Regions from separate parts of the Streptomyces sp. NPDC001828 genome, predicted to be linked through region 2. Evidence: riboswitches for the same ligand, from Rfam matches in the RefSeq annotation. Region 2 holds a riboswitch; the other holds the start of a gene.

Region 1 (7,807 bases), on a different contig from region 2:
GGCTCGTCGATGTCGTCGTACTCCCCCGCCCTGCCGGGCTCGGCCGCGTCCCGCCGCCAGCGGGCGTAGCGGACGGCCTCGGCCAGCGCGCGCACCGCTCGCTCGGCGGCGGGGTAGGCGGGAATGCGGGCTGCCTCACGGGGCGGGGTGGGGTCGGTGTTCTCGCTGTTCGGCTGCCCGCCGGTGGGTGGGCGGGTTGCCTCACGGGTCGGGAGTGCGTCGCCTTTCGGCTGACCGCCGGTGGGCGTGCCGGGGGCTCTGCCCCCGGACCCCCGCTCCTCAAACGCCGGAGGGGCTGGATTTGACGGCGTTGGAGGGGCTGGATCGGGTGAAGTCGGGCGGGCTGGATTTGGCGCGGCGGGCGTGGCCGGCCGGACCGTGCGGGCCGCTGCCGCGAGGGCCTCGGCCAGGCCGCCGATTTCCACGTGCACCACCGCCACCGGCTTCGCGGGGGCCGTGGCGGCGGCCTCGCGCAGGGCGTCGGCGAGGACCTGGCCGTCGCCGGACTCCAGCGCTCCGCTCTCGCCGACCCAGGGGATGGCGGTGACCACGACCGCGTCGCAGGCGTCGTCGGCCAGGGCCGCGGCGAGGGCCGCCCGGAAGTCCGCCGGGGTCGCGCCGGTCGTCAGGTCGAGCGGCCTGAGCGGGCGCAGCCCCTCGGTCAGACAGGCGTCGTACGTCAGCAGGCCCAGCGATTCGGAGTTGCCGAGGATCGCCACCCGCGGACCCGCGGGCAGCGGCTGGCCCGCGAGCAGCAGGCCCGCGTCCACGAGCTCGGTGACGGTGCCGACCAGGATGACCCCCGCCTGGCGCAGCAGCGCCGAGACGGTGGCGTCCGGCACCCGCGTCACCGGGACGGCGTGGCCCGGCGGGGTGGTGCCGCTGTGCCGGGCGCCCTTGACCACCACCACGGGCTTCGCGGCGGCCGTGCGCCGGGCGAGGCGGGTGAACTTGCGCGGGTTGCCGATGGATTCGAGGTACAGCAGCACCACATCGGTGTCGGGGTCCTCGTGCCAGTACTGGAGGAAGTCGTTGCCCGACAGGTCCGCACGGTTGCCGGAGGAGATGAACGTGGACAGGCCCGCGCCCCGCCGGTAGAGGCCCGAAAGGAGGGCGATGCCGATCGCGCCGGACTGGGTGAACAGGCCGATGCGCCCGGCGGGCGGCGCCTCGGGGGCGAGCGAGGCGTTCAGCCGCACCCCGGGCGCGGTGTTGATGATCCCGAACGCGTTCGGGCCGATCAGCCGCATCCCGTAGCTGCGGGCCTGGCGGACCAGGGCGCGCTGGCGCTCGCGGCCGCTCTCGCCGCTCTCCGCATATTCGGCCGAGAGCACGACCAGGCCCTGGACGCCGTGCTCGCCGCAGTCGGCGACGGCCTCCGGCACCCGTTCGGCGGGCACCGCAAGAATCGCCAGGTCCACCGGCTCGCCGATCGCGCCGACCGAGGCGTACGCCGGGACGCCCTCGATCTCGTGCGGCCCGGGACCCAGCGCGTTGTTCACCGCGTACGTACGCCCGGTGAACCCGGCGTCCAGGACGTTGCGCAGGACCGCGCGGCCGACGCCGCCGGGGGCGCGGCCGGTGCCGATGACCGCGACCGAGCCGGGCGTGAGCAGGCGCCGCACGGAACGCGCCTCGGCGCGGTACTCGCGGGCGCGCTGCACGGCGAGGGACTCGGCGGTGGGCTCCAGATCGAGGGTGAGGTGGACCGAGCCGTCCTCGAAGGACCGCTTCTGCTGGTAGCCGGCGTCCGTGAAGACCTTGATCATCTTGTTGTTGGCGGGCAGCACCTCGGCGGCGAACCGCCTGATCCCGCGCTCGCGGGCGACCGCCGCGATGTGTTCGAGGAGCGTGGAGGCGACGCCCCGGCCCTGGTGGGCGTCCTGGACCAGGAAGGCGACCTCGGCCTCGTCGGCGGGGGCGGAGGCCGGGCGGCCCTGGGCGTTGATCCGGTCGTAGCGGACGGTCGCGATGAACTCGCCGCCGACGGTGGCCGCGAGCCCGACCCGGTCGACGTAGTCGTGATGGGTGAAGCGGTGGACGTCCTTGGCGGACAGGCGGGGGTAGGGCGCGAAGAAGCGGTAGTACTTCGACTCGTCCGACACCAGCTCGTAGAAGGAGACCAGGCGCTCGGCGTCCTCGGTGGTGATGGGCCTGATGCGCGCGGTGCCGCCGTCGCGGAGCACCACGTCGGCCTCCCAGTGAGCGGGGTACGCGGGGTCGGACGCCGTCGTCATACCGAAAGCGTACGGGTCGCGGGGCCGTACGCGCCGGGGCAAGGTGGGGAGGGCCGATCGGCGGCGCACAGGGGCCTAAGGTCGGTACGAGCACCGCGCACCACATGAGAGACTGGTCTAGACAACCGTCAGAGATTTCGAAGGGCAACACCATGGCTGAGCGCCGCGTCAACGTCGGCTGGGCCGAGGGCCTGCACGCCCGCCCCGCGTCCATCTTCGTCCGTGCCGCCACGGCCGCCGGAGTCCCCATGACGATCGCCAAGGCCGACGGCAACCCGGTCAACGCCGCGTCCATGCTCGCGGTGCTCGGCCTGGGTGCGCAGGGCGGCGAGGAGATCGTGCTGGCCTCCGACGCCGAGGGCGCGGACGCCGCGCTCGACCGGCTGGCCAAGCTGGTCGCCGAGGGTCTCGAGGAGCTCCCCGAGACCGTCTGATCCGGTCGACGTCACACCGAAGGACCGCGGAACCCGCATACGGGCTCGGCGGTCCTTTTGTTTTGCCGTGGAATGGGGTGCGGGCTCAGGCAGGGGGAATGAGGTGCGGGCTCACGCAGGGGAATGCGGGCCCGTCAATCAATAGGGAACGCCGAGCCGTCAATTCCGGGCAGCACGACGCCGGCCCCTTCTTGTATACGGCGCCGCCGTTAAGCGCGGGCACTCGCGATGTTGACGGGATGTTGCGAAGACCTCACGGGTACGGCCGTGCGCAGCCGATGGGCGGAAAAGGACCCCTCGGCGTGGAGGGCCGTGAGCGAGCGGGCACGTTCGGCGTCGCCGCGGGTCACCGCGTCGGTGATGGCGCCGAGTTCGGCCCAGGCCTCGGTGGGGCGGGACGGCGTCTCGACCGCGTACATCCAGGCCACCTTGTGCCGCAACTGCGTGAGCATCGCGATGAGTCCGGGGCTCGCGGAGGCCTGGGCGAGCGTCTCGTGGTACCAGCCGCCGAGCGAGCGCAGATCCTCGCCCTGACCCCGCCGGGCCCGGTCCTGACCCAGTCTCACCAGGCCGCGCAGCACCTTGAGATGGGCCTCGGTGCGCCGGCGCGCGGCCCGGGCGGCGGCCAACGGCTCCAGCAGGAGGCGCAGTTCGAGGAGGTCGGCGGCCTCCACCTCGGTGGGCTCGGCCACACACGCGCCCGCGTGCCTGCGGGTGGTCACGAACCCCTCCGACTCCAGGGTGCGCAGCGCCTCGCGGACCGGGACGCGGGAGACCCCGTAACGCCGGGCGAGTACTTCCTCGGTGAGCCGGCCGCCGCGCTCGAAGACACCCGTGACGATGTCGTCGCGTATGGCCGTGCATACCGAATGCGCCGGAATGCGCATGGCGAACCTCCGCTTCATTCCCCGCGGAACGCGGTCGACCAAGGCTTTTTCGTGACTCTATTGCAGGCCCTGTTAATTCCACGTGACGGGCCGGAACCAAGGCATATCTTTTGGCCAATGACGAAGGCCCCCGGCTCGGTGCCGGGGGCCTTCGGTGTGCGCGGGGAGCGCCGGTGCCGTCTCAGACGCCGACGCCGTGCGAACGCAGATAGGCGATCGGGTCGATGTCCGAGCCGTACTCCGGGCCGGTGCGGGCCTCGAAGTGCAGGTGCGGACCCGTGGTGTTGCCGGTGTTGCCCGACAGGGCGATCTGCTGGCCCGGCTCCACGGACTGGCCGACGGAGACCTGGATGACCGAGAGGTGGCCGTACTGGGTGTACGTGCCGTCGTGCATCCGGATCACGATGTTGTTGCCGTAGGCGCCACCGTCACCGGCCTCGACGACGGTGCCCAGACCCACCGCGTGGACCGGAGTGCCGATCCCCGCATGGAAGTCGATGCCGGTGTGGCTGCCGGAGGACCACAGGGATCCGCCGGTCTTGTAGCCGGTGGACACATAACTGCCGGATATGGGGGCCACGAACGTGTTGAGGCGCTTGCGCTCCGCCTCGCGCGCGGCGCGCTCCTTGGCCTCGCGCGCCTCCTGGGCGCGCTGCTCGGCCTTGCGCTTGGCGGCGGCCTCGGCCTCCGCCTTCGCCCGGGCCTTCGCGGCGGCCTGCTTCTGCGCGTCGGCCTGGGCGCCCAGCTGGTCGGCGAGGGAGTCGCCGATGACGATGGCCTGGCTGAGGCCGGTGTCGGTGGTGGTGCTCGGGGCGGCGACGGCCGGGGAGGCGAGGGTGCCTACGACTCCGGCGGTGGCCAGGGTGGCGATGCCCGCGATGTTCGCGCTGCGGCGCGTCATTCGGCTGGGCGCGCGATGCTTCCCGGTGGCACGGGTGAACGCCATGTAGCGGCGGTGTCCTTTCCTTCCATCTCGCCTACCGGGTTAGCTGACGGGTTCGGAGCAGGAAGGTCTCCTACGGGCTCCTCCGCGGGCGGAGGCGTCCGATTCACCCCAGGGACTGAGTGGGTCCCCGGCTCCCCTGGCTCGCGCCATCGGGGACTCGGCGATCACTGTCCGGTGCCGCGGCTGCGACGGGTGGTGACGGACAGCGGGACCGACGCTAAACCGCTGATCTTTCAATCACCAAACACACACAGGATTTTGTAGCGCACGCCACATCACAGACGGGCAACCTCCCCAATAAACCGGACATACGGGAGGACCCCGGCGGCTCATGCGCCTCCGGGGTCCTCCGTGTCCTCGTCCGTGCCGGGCCCGCTCGGCCGGCCCGGAGCCTCAATCAGCCCGTGACGACGGTGACTTCACCGATGCCGAGCGCCTTGACCGGCTCCGCGATCCGCGCGGCGTCGCCGACCAGGACCGTGACGAGGCGGTCGGCCGGGAAGGCGTTGACGACGGCCGCCGTCGCCTCCACGGTGCCGGTGTCCGCGAGCTGGGCGTACAGCTGGGCCTGGTAGTCGTCGGGAAGGAACTGCTCGACCTGGTCGGCGAGCGTCCCGGCGACGGCCGCCGCGGTCTCGTACTTGAGCGGGGCGACGCCCACCAGGTTCTGCACGGCCGTCTCGCGCTCGGCGTCGTCAAGACCCTCCGCGGCGAGCTTGCGCAGCACCTTCCACAGGTCCTCCAGGGCGGGACCGGTGTTCGGGGTGTCGACCGAGCCGCTGATGGCGAGCATCGCGGCGCCGCCGTCCGGACCCGAGCGCAGCACCTGGCCGAAGGACCGCACCCCGTAGGTGTAGCCCTTCTCCTCGCGCAGCACGCGGTCCAGACGCGAGGTCAGGGTGCCGCCCAGGCAGTACGTGCCGAGCACCTGGGCCGCCCAGACCCGGTCGTGCCGGTCGGGGCCGATGCGGCCGATGAGCAGCTGGGTCTGCACGGCGCCGGGCCGGTCCACGATGACGACCCGGCCGCGGTCGTCGGCGGTGATCGGCGGGACCGGGCGCGGCTCGGCGGTGTCGCCGGTCCAGTCGCCCAGGGTGTCCGCGAGGATCGCGTCGAGGTCGGTGGCCGCGAGGTCGCCGACGACGACGGTGACGGTCGTCGAGGGGCGCACGTACGCCTCGTAGAAGGCGCGCACCGCGGCCGCGTCGATGGCCTCGACGGTCTCCTCGGTGCCCTGGCGGGGCCGGGAGATGCGCGCGGAGGCCGGGAAGAGCTCCTTGGAGAGCTGCTTGGCGGCGCGGCGGGCCGGGTTGGCCTGCTCGTGCGGGATCTCGTCGAGCCGGTTGCGCACCAGGCGCTCGATCTCGGAGTCGGCGAACGCCGGGGCCCGCAGCGCCTCGGCGAGCAGCGAGAGCGCCTTGGGCAGCCGGGAGACCGGCACTTCCAGGGAGACCCGGACGCCGGGGTGGTCGGCGTGCGCGTCGAGGGTGGCGCCGCAGCGCTCCAGCTCGGCGGCGAACTCCTCGGCCGAGTGCTTGTCGGTGCCCTCGGTCAGGGCGCGCGCCATGATCGTGGCGACGCCGTCGAGGCCCGCGGGCTCGGCTTCGAGCGGGGCCGCGAGGAACACCTCGACGGCGACGACCTGCTGGCCGGGCCGGTGGCAGCGCAGCACGGTCATGCCGTTGGCGAGCGTGCCGCGCTCGGGGGCCGGGAAGGCCCACGGCGTGGCGGGGCCGGCGGCCGGCTGGGGGTGGAACTCCATGGTCACGACAGCGTCCGTCACTGGCCCGCCTCTTCCTCTTCGTTGCCTGCCTCGGGTGCCGCGGTGGGCTCGTACACCAGGACCGCCCGGTTGTCGGGGCGCAGCTTCGCGGCGGCGACCGCCCGGACCTCGTCGGCGGTGATGTCCAGGACGCGGTCGACCGCCGTCAGGGCGAGCTGCGGGTCGCCGAACAGGACGGCGTAGCGGCACAGTTCGTCGGCGCGGCCGGCCACGGTGCCGAGGCGGTCGAGCCATTCGCGCTCCAACTGGGCCTGGGCGCGCTCCATCTCCTCGGCGGTCGGGCCCTCGGCGGCGAACCGCGCGAGCTCCTCGTCGACTGCGCTCTCGATGTCCTCGACCTCGACCCCGCCGGACGTCTTGACGTCGAGCCAGCCGAGCGAGGGTGCGCCGGCCAGGCGCAGCAGGCCGAAGCCGGCGGCCACCGCGCTGCGGTCGCGGCGCACCAGGCGGTTGTGCAGCCGGGAGGACTCGCCGCCGCCGAGGACGGTCAGCGCCAGGTCGGCCGCGTCCGCCTCGCGGGTGCCGTCGTGGGGCAGCCGGTAGGCGGCCATCAGGGCGCGCGCCGGGACGTCCTCCTCGACGACCTCGCGCAGCTGTCCGCCGATGGTGCCGGGCAGCGAGCCGTCGCGCGGCGGCTGCTTGCCGTCGTGGGCGGGGATGGATCCGAAGTACTTCTCCACCCAGGCCAGCGTCTGCTCGGGGTCGATGTCGCCGACCACGGAGAGCACCGCGTTGTTGGGCGCGTAGTACGTGCGGAAGAAGTTCCGGGCGTCTTCCAGGGTGGCCGCGTCCAGGTCCGCCATCGAGCCGATCGGCGTGTGGTGGTAGGGGTGGCCCTCCGGGTAGGCGAGGGCGGTCAGCTTCTCGAAGGCGGTGCCGTAGGGGACGTTGTCGTAGCGCTGGCGGCGCTCGTTCTTGACGACGTCGCGCTGGTTCTCCATCGACTGCTCGTCCAGCGCGGCGAGCAGCGAGCCCATGCGGTCGGCCTCCAGCCAGAGCGCGAGCTCGACCTGGTGGGCGGGCATGGTCTCGAAGTAGTTGGTGCGCTCGAAGCTGGTGGTGCCGTTCAGCGAACCGCCCGCGCCCTGCACCAGCTCGAAGTGGCCGTTGCCGTGCACCTGGTGGGAACCCTGGAACATGAGGTGCTCGAAGAGATGGGCGAGGCCGGTGCGGCCCTTGACCTCGTGGCGCGAACCGACGTCGTACCAGAGGCACACCGCCGCGACCGGGGTCAGGTGGTCCTCGGAGAGCACCACGCGCAGGCCGTTGGCCAGTCGGTGCTCGGTCGCTGTCAGACCGCCGGAGCCGGCCTGCGCTGTGGCCGTGTGACCCATGGGCATGTACGTCCCTTCGTATCCGATGCGCAGTACCGCTGTGTGAAGTACTGGCGGGAGAAGCCTTACGTAAAGAAGTCCTGCCACTGTATGCAAGCGCGCGGGCACCTGGCGAAGTTCCCGGGTCGCGGTCGGCGTTGTCAGTGGGACGGTCCACAATGGTCGGCATCAGAGATCCGATCCGGT
Region 2 (7,807 bases):
TGCGCCGTGATCGGCGTGTTCATGGTGGCGATCACCGAAGTGTGGTCCGCGCACCGGCTGGTCCGCCCCTTCTTCGGCACCGGCGTCCTCGGCGGATTCACGACCTTCTCGACGTACGCCGTCGACATTCAGAAGCTCCTGTCCGCCGGACGGCCCCTGACCGCCCTCGCCTATCTGGCCCTCACGCTGGCCGTGGCGCTCGCGGCCGTGTGGAGTGCGGTGTGGCTGACCCGGCGCGTGCTCGTGCGGAGGCGGCGATGACCGGCCTGACGGGACGGACCCACCCGGCACAGCGGACCGGGGACGACACGCGGTACACCGGACGGGAGAGCGTCAAGTGAGCTGGATCTACGTGGTGTTGGGGGCGGCGATTGGCGCGCCCCTGCGCTTCCTCACCGACCTGACCGTGCAGAAGCGGCACGACAGCGTCTTCCCCTGGGGCACCTTCACGGTCAACGTCGCCGGCTGTCTGATCCTCGGCGTACTCACCGGCGCGGTCACCGAGGGCGCCGCGTCCTCGTCGGTACAGCTGTTCGTCGGCACGGGGCTCTGCGGAGCGCTGACCACGTATTCGACCTTCTCGTACGAGACGCTCCGGCTCGCCGAGCAGGGGGCGAAGTCCTACGCGGTGGCGAACGCCGTCGGCAGTGTGGTGGCCGGCCTCGGCGCGGTCTTCGCGGGTGTGGCGCTCGCCGAGGGGCTCTGGGGCTGAGGGCTTCCCGCAGGGGCCACCGAGCGGATCGGCAGGGGCGCGCGACCCATCCGGACCCTCTGAGCAACCCATCCGGACCCTCTGCGCAACCAATCCGGATCGTCTGCGCAACCAATCCGGATCTTCTGACGTCTACATGCCTGTAGTCGTTCATGTTCCGCTCGCCCGGCCTTCACCCAGAAGGCCACCCCGCACCCCGCCCCGTTCGACCCACCGGAGAAGCGCATCCCATGACCAGTTCCGCCCCCACGACCCAGGCCCTGGACGGCGCGTCCATCGACGGCGGCCTGTACGGCGACATCACCGACTTCGCCCGCCATACGCACTGGCTGAACGGACCGGTGGCCGCGTACACCAGCTACGGCGTCGCCCTGTTCGCCGTGTTGATGCTGGCCGGCTGGTGGATCGCGCGGCGCAAGGACGCCTCCGTCATGGCGGCGGCCCTGTCCGCGCCGATCGCGGTGGTGCTCGCGTACGTGGTGAACGACGCGGTCAAGTCGGTGTTCACGGAGCCCAGGCCCTGCCGTGCGCTGCCGCACGACTTCCTGATCGAGAAGTGCCCGCCCCTGAACGACTACGCCTTCCCCAGCAACCACAGCACGGTGGCCGCTGCCACGGCCGTCGCCCTGTTCCTGGTCGACCGGCGCCTCGGCGCGATCGCCGCCCTCGCCGCACTCCTGATGGGCGCGTCCCGGGTGTACGTCGGCGCGCACTACCCGCACGACGTGCTGGTCGCCTTCGGGGTCGGCGCGGCCGTGGCCCTCGCGGTGACGTGGTCCGCGCGGCGGTACGCGGCCCCGCTCGTCGCCCGACTGCGCGGTGGCGCCCTGAAGCCCCTGCTCGCCTGACGCCCGCCCGCCCCGGCGGCGTTTCTCGTCCGTGCGGGCGTGGACCGGTGTCCAGGGCGGGCCCGAACACCTAGGGTCGGCGGCATGCTGCGAATCGTCGATGAACTCGCCGGCCCCGGACCCCTGCGCATCTGCGCCCAGGCCCCCGCCGACGGTGATCCCGGGACCGCACTGCGGGTGCTGCTGATCGCGGACGTGCTGGCGCGCGTCGTCGAGCAGGGCGGCAGGGCGGCCCTCATCGGATGGACCGGCCCCGAGCAGCCGGTGGCCGCCGCCGGTATCCGGCCGCCCGACGCCGAGGGGGACCCGGAGCGGATCGCCGAGCAGCTCGGCGGCCCGCCCGGCGTCCAGCTCAGCAGCGCGACGTACGAGGGCGCGGGCATCGCCGGCCTCCAGATCGGCGCGGCCGCTCTGCCCCCGCTCGAAGGCCTCGACCTGCTGGCCGTACGCCTGCTGCTGCTCAGCCACCCCTACGAGGAGCCGGTCACGGTCACCGCCGACCAGGTCGACGAGGCGGGGCGCGCCCTCGCCCGCTGGCGGCGGGCCATCGCCGGCTGGGCCGCGCAGCCCTCGAAACCGATCCCCGCCGACCTCAAGAGCACGGCCCGCACCGCCCTGGACAACCGGCTCGACACCGCGGCCGTGCTGCGCCTCCTGCACGATCTGGCGACGGCCGACGAGGTGGCGCCGGGTGCCAAGTTCGAGACCATGTCCCACCTGGACCGCGTCCTCGGCCTCGAACTCGTCCGCGAGGTCGGCACGGTGTGAACCGGGCACGCTCCGTCGCCAACCAGCCATGCGCGAAAGGGAGTTGGGCGCTCAGCCCTCGAAGCCGCCGTCGCCGAGGGCCTTGTCGATCCGGCCGCGGTGCGCCTCTTCCCAGGCGTCCAGGGATTCGGCGGCCTCCTTGGCCAGCTTGCGCCGGGCATCGAGGAGCACCTGCTCCGCCTGCGCGCGGGGCGTGACCACGATGCCCTCCTCGTCGGCCACCACCACATCGCCCGCGTGCACGAGCACTCCGCCGCAGCGGACCGGCTCGTTGAGCGGGGCGACGGCCTTCTTGGTGCCGGGAATGGGGATGACGCCCCGGGCGAAGACGGGGAAGCCCGCCTCGCGGACCTCGGCGAGGTCGCGGATCACCCCGTCGACCACGAACGCCGCGACGCCCCGGCGTTGGGCCACGGCGCACACGTTGCCTCCGGCGAGGGCGTAGTCCAGGTCGCCCGACTCCACCACGATGACCGAACCGGGTTCGGCCCGGTAAATGGCCGCGTGCAGCATGAGGTTGTCACCGGCGGGACAGCGCACGGTGAATGCGGGCCCGGCGACACGCGGCATCGGAGACCACAGAGGGCGAATGCCGATATCCATCACCTGCGGGCGCCCGACGATGTCGGCGAGCGTGGTCGGGGGAATGTCCTTGAATTCGCTGAAGTCGTTCATGTTCTTCCTGGTGATTGGTAGTTGACGGCGACTATTACTGGGTGGGCCGCAGCCATTGTGCGGCGAAGACGGGTTTGACGGGACGTGACGGGGCCTGCGCCGAGAGCCAGTTGGGCGGAATGGGCCAGATGGTGTCAGGGGCGCGAGGCCGTGCCAGGCGTCGCGCCTTCGCCATGTGGACGCGAGCGGACTCGCAGGATCCGTGATCGATCGAATTGATCACCGCAAATGAATTGATCACCGCCCCGCCTCCCCGTTCCCCGCCCCGCCCCCTGTCACCCCCGGTTCCCTGGAGGGTGGCCAGTGATCATGATCCCGGACAAGGCGTAGGGGATGGGTGTGGTGTCGCACACAGGGGGTAGGCGGGGACCTCGTGCCCGAAGTGTCCGAAATGAAATGTAATCGGCGCGGGATGGACCGCCGTGGCAATGTCCTAATTGGGGCTAATGGGTAAGACTCGCCTCTTTTATCGGAGGTCCCGGCGGTTGCGTCGCGGGCGAGTGAATTGGGTCACGTGCGGCCCGCCGGGCGTGTGGCGCCCGCCCGGGGCATTTCGCTTCACCCGAAAGCGAGTTGGGCGCTCCCGCCGAAGTGGCTGGCGCCGGTGAATTCGAGTTGATCTATATTCCTGATCACCCCTCACGAATTCCGGCCTTGTTTCCGTCGGGGCTATTCGTCTACGTTCACCGTCAATCCGGAAGGAACGCCGAATCCTGCCGCCGTCCGGAGCCTCCCATACACGTACGGCAGGAGCGGGGGACCCAGGTAAGCCGCCGATCCGGATTCCGGAACGGCTGGGGTGAAGTCGCGTGCACCGCGACCGGACATCTCCCGTCCGAACCCGACAGCTCACCTCGCAGGCGACGGAGAGGAATAGACACATGTCCGCAAAGGGCAAGCACCGCCGGCCGAAGTCCCGCTCGTTCTCCCGGGGCCTCGCCGTCGCGGGCACCGGCAGCGCCGTCCTGGCCCTCCCGGTGATCGGCGCGACCACGGCCTCCGCCGCCCCGGCGTCGGTCCACTCCGTCGTGGCCAAGCCGGTCACCGCGGTGAAGGCCGCCCCCACGAGCTACTCCGTGGCCGACGGGGACTCGCTGGCGAAGATCGCCGACGCGCTCAACGTGAGCGGCGGCTGGAAGCAGCTCTACCAGGACAACCAGAGCGTCATCGGCAGCAACCCCGCGCTGATCCGCCCCGGCATGAAGCTCACCCTCGGCGCCCCCGCGGCGAGCACCGCCCGGGACGCCTCCGCCCGGGCCGACCGCTCGGCCCGGACCACCGACCTCACCGCGACCGCCACCGTGGCCAGCACCACCACGTACGCGAACAACCTGGACGGCTGGATCCGGCAGTCGCTGGACATCATGGCCCAGCACGGCATCCCGGGCAGCTACGACGGCATCTACCGCAACGTGATGCGGGAGTCCTCGGGCAACCCGATGGCGATCAACAACTGGGACTCCAACGCCGTGGCCGGAACGCCCTCCAAGGGACTCCTCCAGGTCATCCAGCCCACGTTCTCCGCCTTCCACGTGCCGGGCACCTCCACGGACCTCTACGACCCGATCGCCAACATCACCGCGGCCTGCAACTACGCCGCCAAGACCTACGGGTCGATCGACAACGTCTTCGGGGCCTACTGACGGATCCCGTGGCCGGGCCTCTCGCGGTGAAGGGAGTGCCCGGCCGCACCGCTCGCGGCCCCGAGCGCGCGCCCGGCCATCCCAACTGGCCGGGCGCCGCGCCGTTTTGAGCCCTCGGCAGCCGTTGCGCAGGGTCAGAACAGGGGCAGACGCAAATTTCGTTCACCCCCCGGGGTGAACAATTCGAAGGCTGGACGTTTCTGCATACGCGTCTGTTCCTAGGGTGCTAGTGCGTCACCCCGGGGACCACGGTGACTGCCCGACTACCGAGTACTCCCGCACCGCGGGGGTCAGTTCTGGACCGGGAGCTGCCCATGGGATCCACCGCTCGGCCATCCGTCTCGGCGCCCGTGCCCCTTCCGCCGGGGCTGCTGCCGGACCGGTGCCGCAACGCCCGCACCTATCTGATGCACGGCTTCACCGTCGTCGAGGTGCACGGCACCGTGGACCTGGCCAGCGCGCCCGGCGTCCAGCTCCACCTGGACGCGGCCACCCAGCCGGCCGGCGCCCGGGTGATCGTCGACCTGCGGCCCGTGGACTTCTTCGACTGCGCCGTCTTCACCCAGCTCTGCCGGGCGCACCGCAGGATCCGCGAGCGCGACGGCCACCTCGGCGTGGTCTGCGTACGGCCGTGGCATCTGCGCATCCTCGCGGCGGCCCGCCTCGACACGCTCCTGCGGCCTGCCGGATCCGTGGAGGAGGCTGCCCTCGCCGCCCTGGCCCGGTCCGGCTCGGACATCAACCGGCTCTGAATCGCGGCTGGTTGACAGGAGTGCACCCGTACTTGCCCTTTCGTACCTTCACCCCTGCTCCCGTGGCTGATATGCACGTACAGCCCGGCTTCACGATTCACCACCGAAGGGGTTCACGTGCACGCGCAGGACAGGCAGCAGGGCCCAGCTGTCACGCCCGGCGGACCCGTTTCACGGGCCGGTGACCGGCGTGGAGGTGCGGGCGACGGACAGGCCGCGCCCGGCGGAGGGCTCGGTGCGGCCCAGTTGCTCGCGCTCCAGCGGTCCGCGGGGAACGCCGCGGTGGCCGGGCTCCTGACCCAGGGCGACGCGGCCGTGCAGCGCTCCGCGGTGCACGACGTGCTGCGGGGATCCGGGCAGCCGCTGGACTCGGAGGTGCGCGCCGACATGGAGACCAGGCTCGGCGCCGACTTCGGCGACGTACGCCTGCACAACGACGCCGCGGCTCAGCGGTCCGCCGCCGAGATCGGCGCCCGCGCCTACACCTCGGGCAGCCACATCGTGGTCGGGCAGGGCGGCGCCGACCGGCACACCCTCGCCCATGAACTCACGCACGTCATCCAGCAGCGCCGGGGACCCGTCGCCGGCACCGACACCGGTGACGGGCTGCGCGTGTCCGACCCCTCGGACTCCTTCGAGCGGGCCGCCGAGGCCAACGCCACCCGTGCCCTCTCCGGGCCCGCGCCCGAGGCCGGCGGTGAGTCCGCCTCCGTGCAGCGCGACTGCGGAACCGGGGCCCACGGGCACGCACACGCGGCGGGTGCCCCCGTCGTGCAGCGGGCGGTCGGCTTCGAGTTCGAGGCGCAGTGGAACGTGCGCAGGGTCGCCGACCCCGTCGCCGCCAAGGCCGTGCAGGAGCAACGGGCCGTCGAGCGCGAGCGGTTGCTCGACGCCAAGCTCCTGGAGCGGGTCCTCAACCCGTACAGCCCCTACGCGCAGGAGCTGAGCGCGGCGGAGCGGAGCACGTCGCAGGACGAACTGAGGGCCCGCTGGTTCGACGGCGAGTTCCTCACCGAGGCGGGCGAACTCCGGCTCAAGAAGACACAGTTGGGGCCCGACGGCGCGCAGCGCGCGGCGGCCGAGATGAGCCTGATGATCTCCAGCGAGATCTCCGAAGTGCCCCTGGTCGGTGAGAACCTCGGCAAGGGCCGCGGGCCCGACGGCGTGGTGGTGAAGGGCGACAAGTTCGATCTCACCGCGGACGCCAGCCCCTCGGGCGGCTCGAACCTGGAGTGGGTGACCGACCCGCTGAACAACGTCGCCGAGGTCGGCGGCGTCCTCGACCGCATCTCGCGGATGGCCGGCTACCTCAACGGCCGCCAGCGGGACCCGTACATCCCCTCCGAGGACGTCACGGCTGGAGGCGGCACGCCCGAGCGGCAGCTGCGCATCTACCCGTTCGGCGGCGCGCTCAAGTTCGCCCCGCAGACCACCGCCGGAGTGCGGCTCGACCGCCTGCCGGACCTGATCGGCTATCTGGCCGACAAGCAGGAGCCCGAGGAGAAGTCCGTCGCCGGGGCCGTGCGCGGGGTCTACGGAAAGCTCACCCACACCAAGGAGCGGCGCGCGCAGGCGCAGCGCGACCTCTTCGGCGGCGGGCTCGGCACGCTGCCCGCGGCCAAGACCGGTGCGGAGCGGGCGGTGGGCGAGTTCGGGGAGTCGGCTCCCGAGGGCATCTCGCTGTCGAAGACCGACATCGGCGGCCTCACCGGCCTGGTCATGCACCTGTCCTCCTACGTGCTCGCGGGGGAGGAGCTGCAGGCGGGTGCCAATGCCAAGTCCATCGCGGGCGGCCTCATGGCCCGCACCGACTTCGCCCGCCACTTCGGACTCCTGACGGAGGGGGTGCGGGAGTACTTCACCGCTCACCCGGACCAGTTCGTCGATCTGGTCCTGTCCGCCGCCAACCGGTCGGGCAGCGGGAGCGCCCGGCTGTTCGGGGCGCCGGTGGAGCGGGGCCTGGCGAACGACCGTACCCAGACCGAGATCGCCCTGACCCGCGCCCAGTGGCTGCGGGCGATCCCCCAGGGCCACGATCTGCTGAAGAACGCGCAGCACCTGACGGCCGAGCAGCGGACCATGGTCGACGACGAGCCGGGCGCCGAGGCGGTGCACAAGTCGCTGGGAGCGCTGGGCGACCAGGACAACCGCACCACCACCAAGAGCGGCGAGCTGAATCTGATGGTCGCCGAGCTGCGCCGCATGCGGGACGGCGTCCCGGCGGAGGGCCTCAAGCCGCTCGCGCTCGCCGCCTTCAAACTCATCGAGCAGCTCAACGAGGGCAAGAAGCTGAAATACGCGAAGCGGGCCTGAGGCTTCCCGCGAGGCCGGCGGGCCGGGCGTATCGTCGCGCCCATGGACGACCAACTGGCCAGGCAGTGGCTCGCGACCGCCGTCGAGGAGGCCCGG

Evidence for each region. A riboswitch is a leader RNA that binds a small molecule or an ion and turns the genes downstream of it on or off. The one in region 2 is predicted to bind cyclic di-AMP.
Region 1: it holds a riboswitch for cyclic di-AMP, as region 2 does, so the genes downstream of both, ACFYZA_RS32285 (M23 family metallopeptidase) here and ACFYZA_RS03900 (transglycosylase SLT domain-containing protein) in region 2, are expected to answer to the same signal.

What each region holds. Positions count from the first base shown of each region.
Region 1 covers NZ_JBIATV010000014.1:161,742-169,548, forward strand. Annotated here, with positions in the region: gene ACFYZA_RS32270 (GNAT family N-acetyltransferase) at 1-2,237, opposite strand, end outside; gene ACFYZA_RS32275 (HPr family phosphocarrier protein) at 2,390-2,671, shown strand; gene ACFYZA_RS32280 (GntR family transcriptional regulator) at 2,881-3,558, opposite strand; gene ACFYZA_RS32285 (M23 family metallopeptidase) at 3,740-4,504, opposite strand; cyclic di-AMP (ydaO/yuaA leader) riboswitch at 4,518-4,677, opposite strand; gene ACFYZA_RS32290 (M16 family metallopeptidase) at 4,902-6,266, opposite strand; gene ACFYZA_RS32295 (M16 family metallopeptidase) at 6,284-7,621, opposite strand.
Region 2 covers NZ_JBIATV010000001.1:831,711-839,517, forward strand. Annotated here, with positions in the region: gene crcB (fluoride efflux transporter CrcB) at 1-261, shown strand, start outside; gene crcB (fluoride efflux transporter CrcB) at 338-712, shown strand; gene ACFYZA_RS03885 (phosphatase PAP2 family protein) at 943-1,560, shown strand; gene ACFYZA_RS03890 (hypothetical protein) at 1,645-2,328, shown strand; gene ACFYZA_RS03895 (RraA family protein) at 2,380-3,003, opposite strand; cyclic di-AMP (ydaO/yuaA leader) riboswitch at 3,698-3,879, shown strand; gene ACFYZA_RS03900 (transglycosylase SLT domain-containing protein) at 3,885-4,646, shown strand; gene ACFYZA_RS03905 (STAS domain-containing protein) at 4,961-5,398, shown strand; gene ACFYZA_RS03910 (DUF4157 domain-containing protein) at 5,516-7,711, shown strand; gene ACFYZA_RS03915 (nucleoside deaminase) at 7,754-7,807, shown strand, end outside.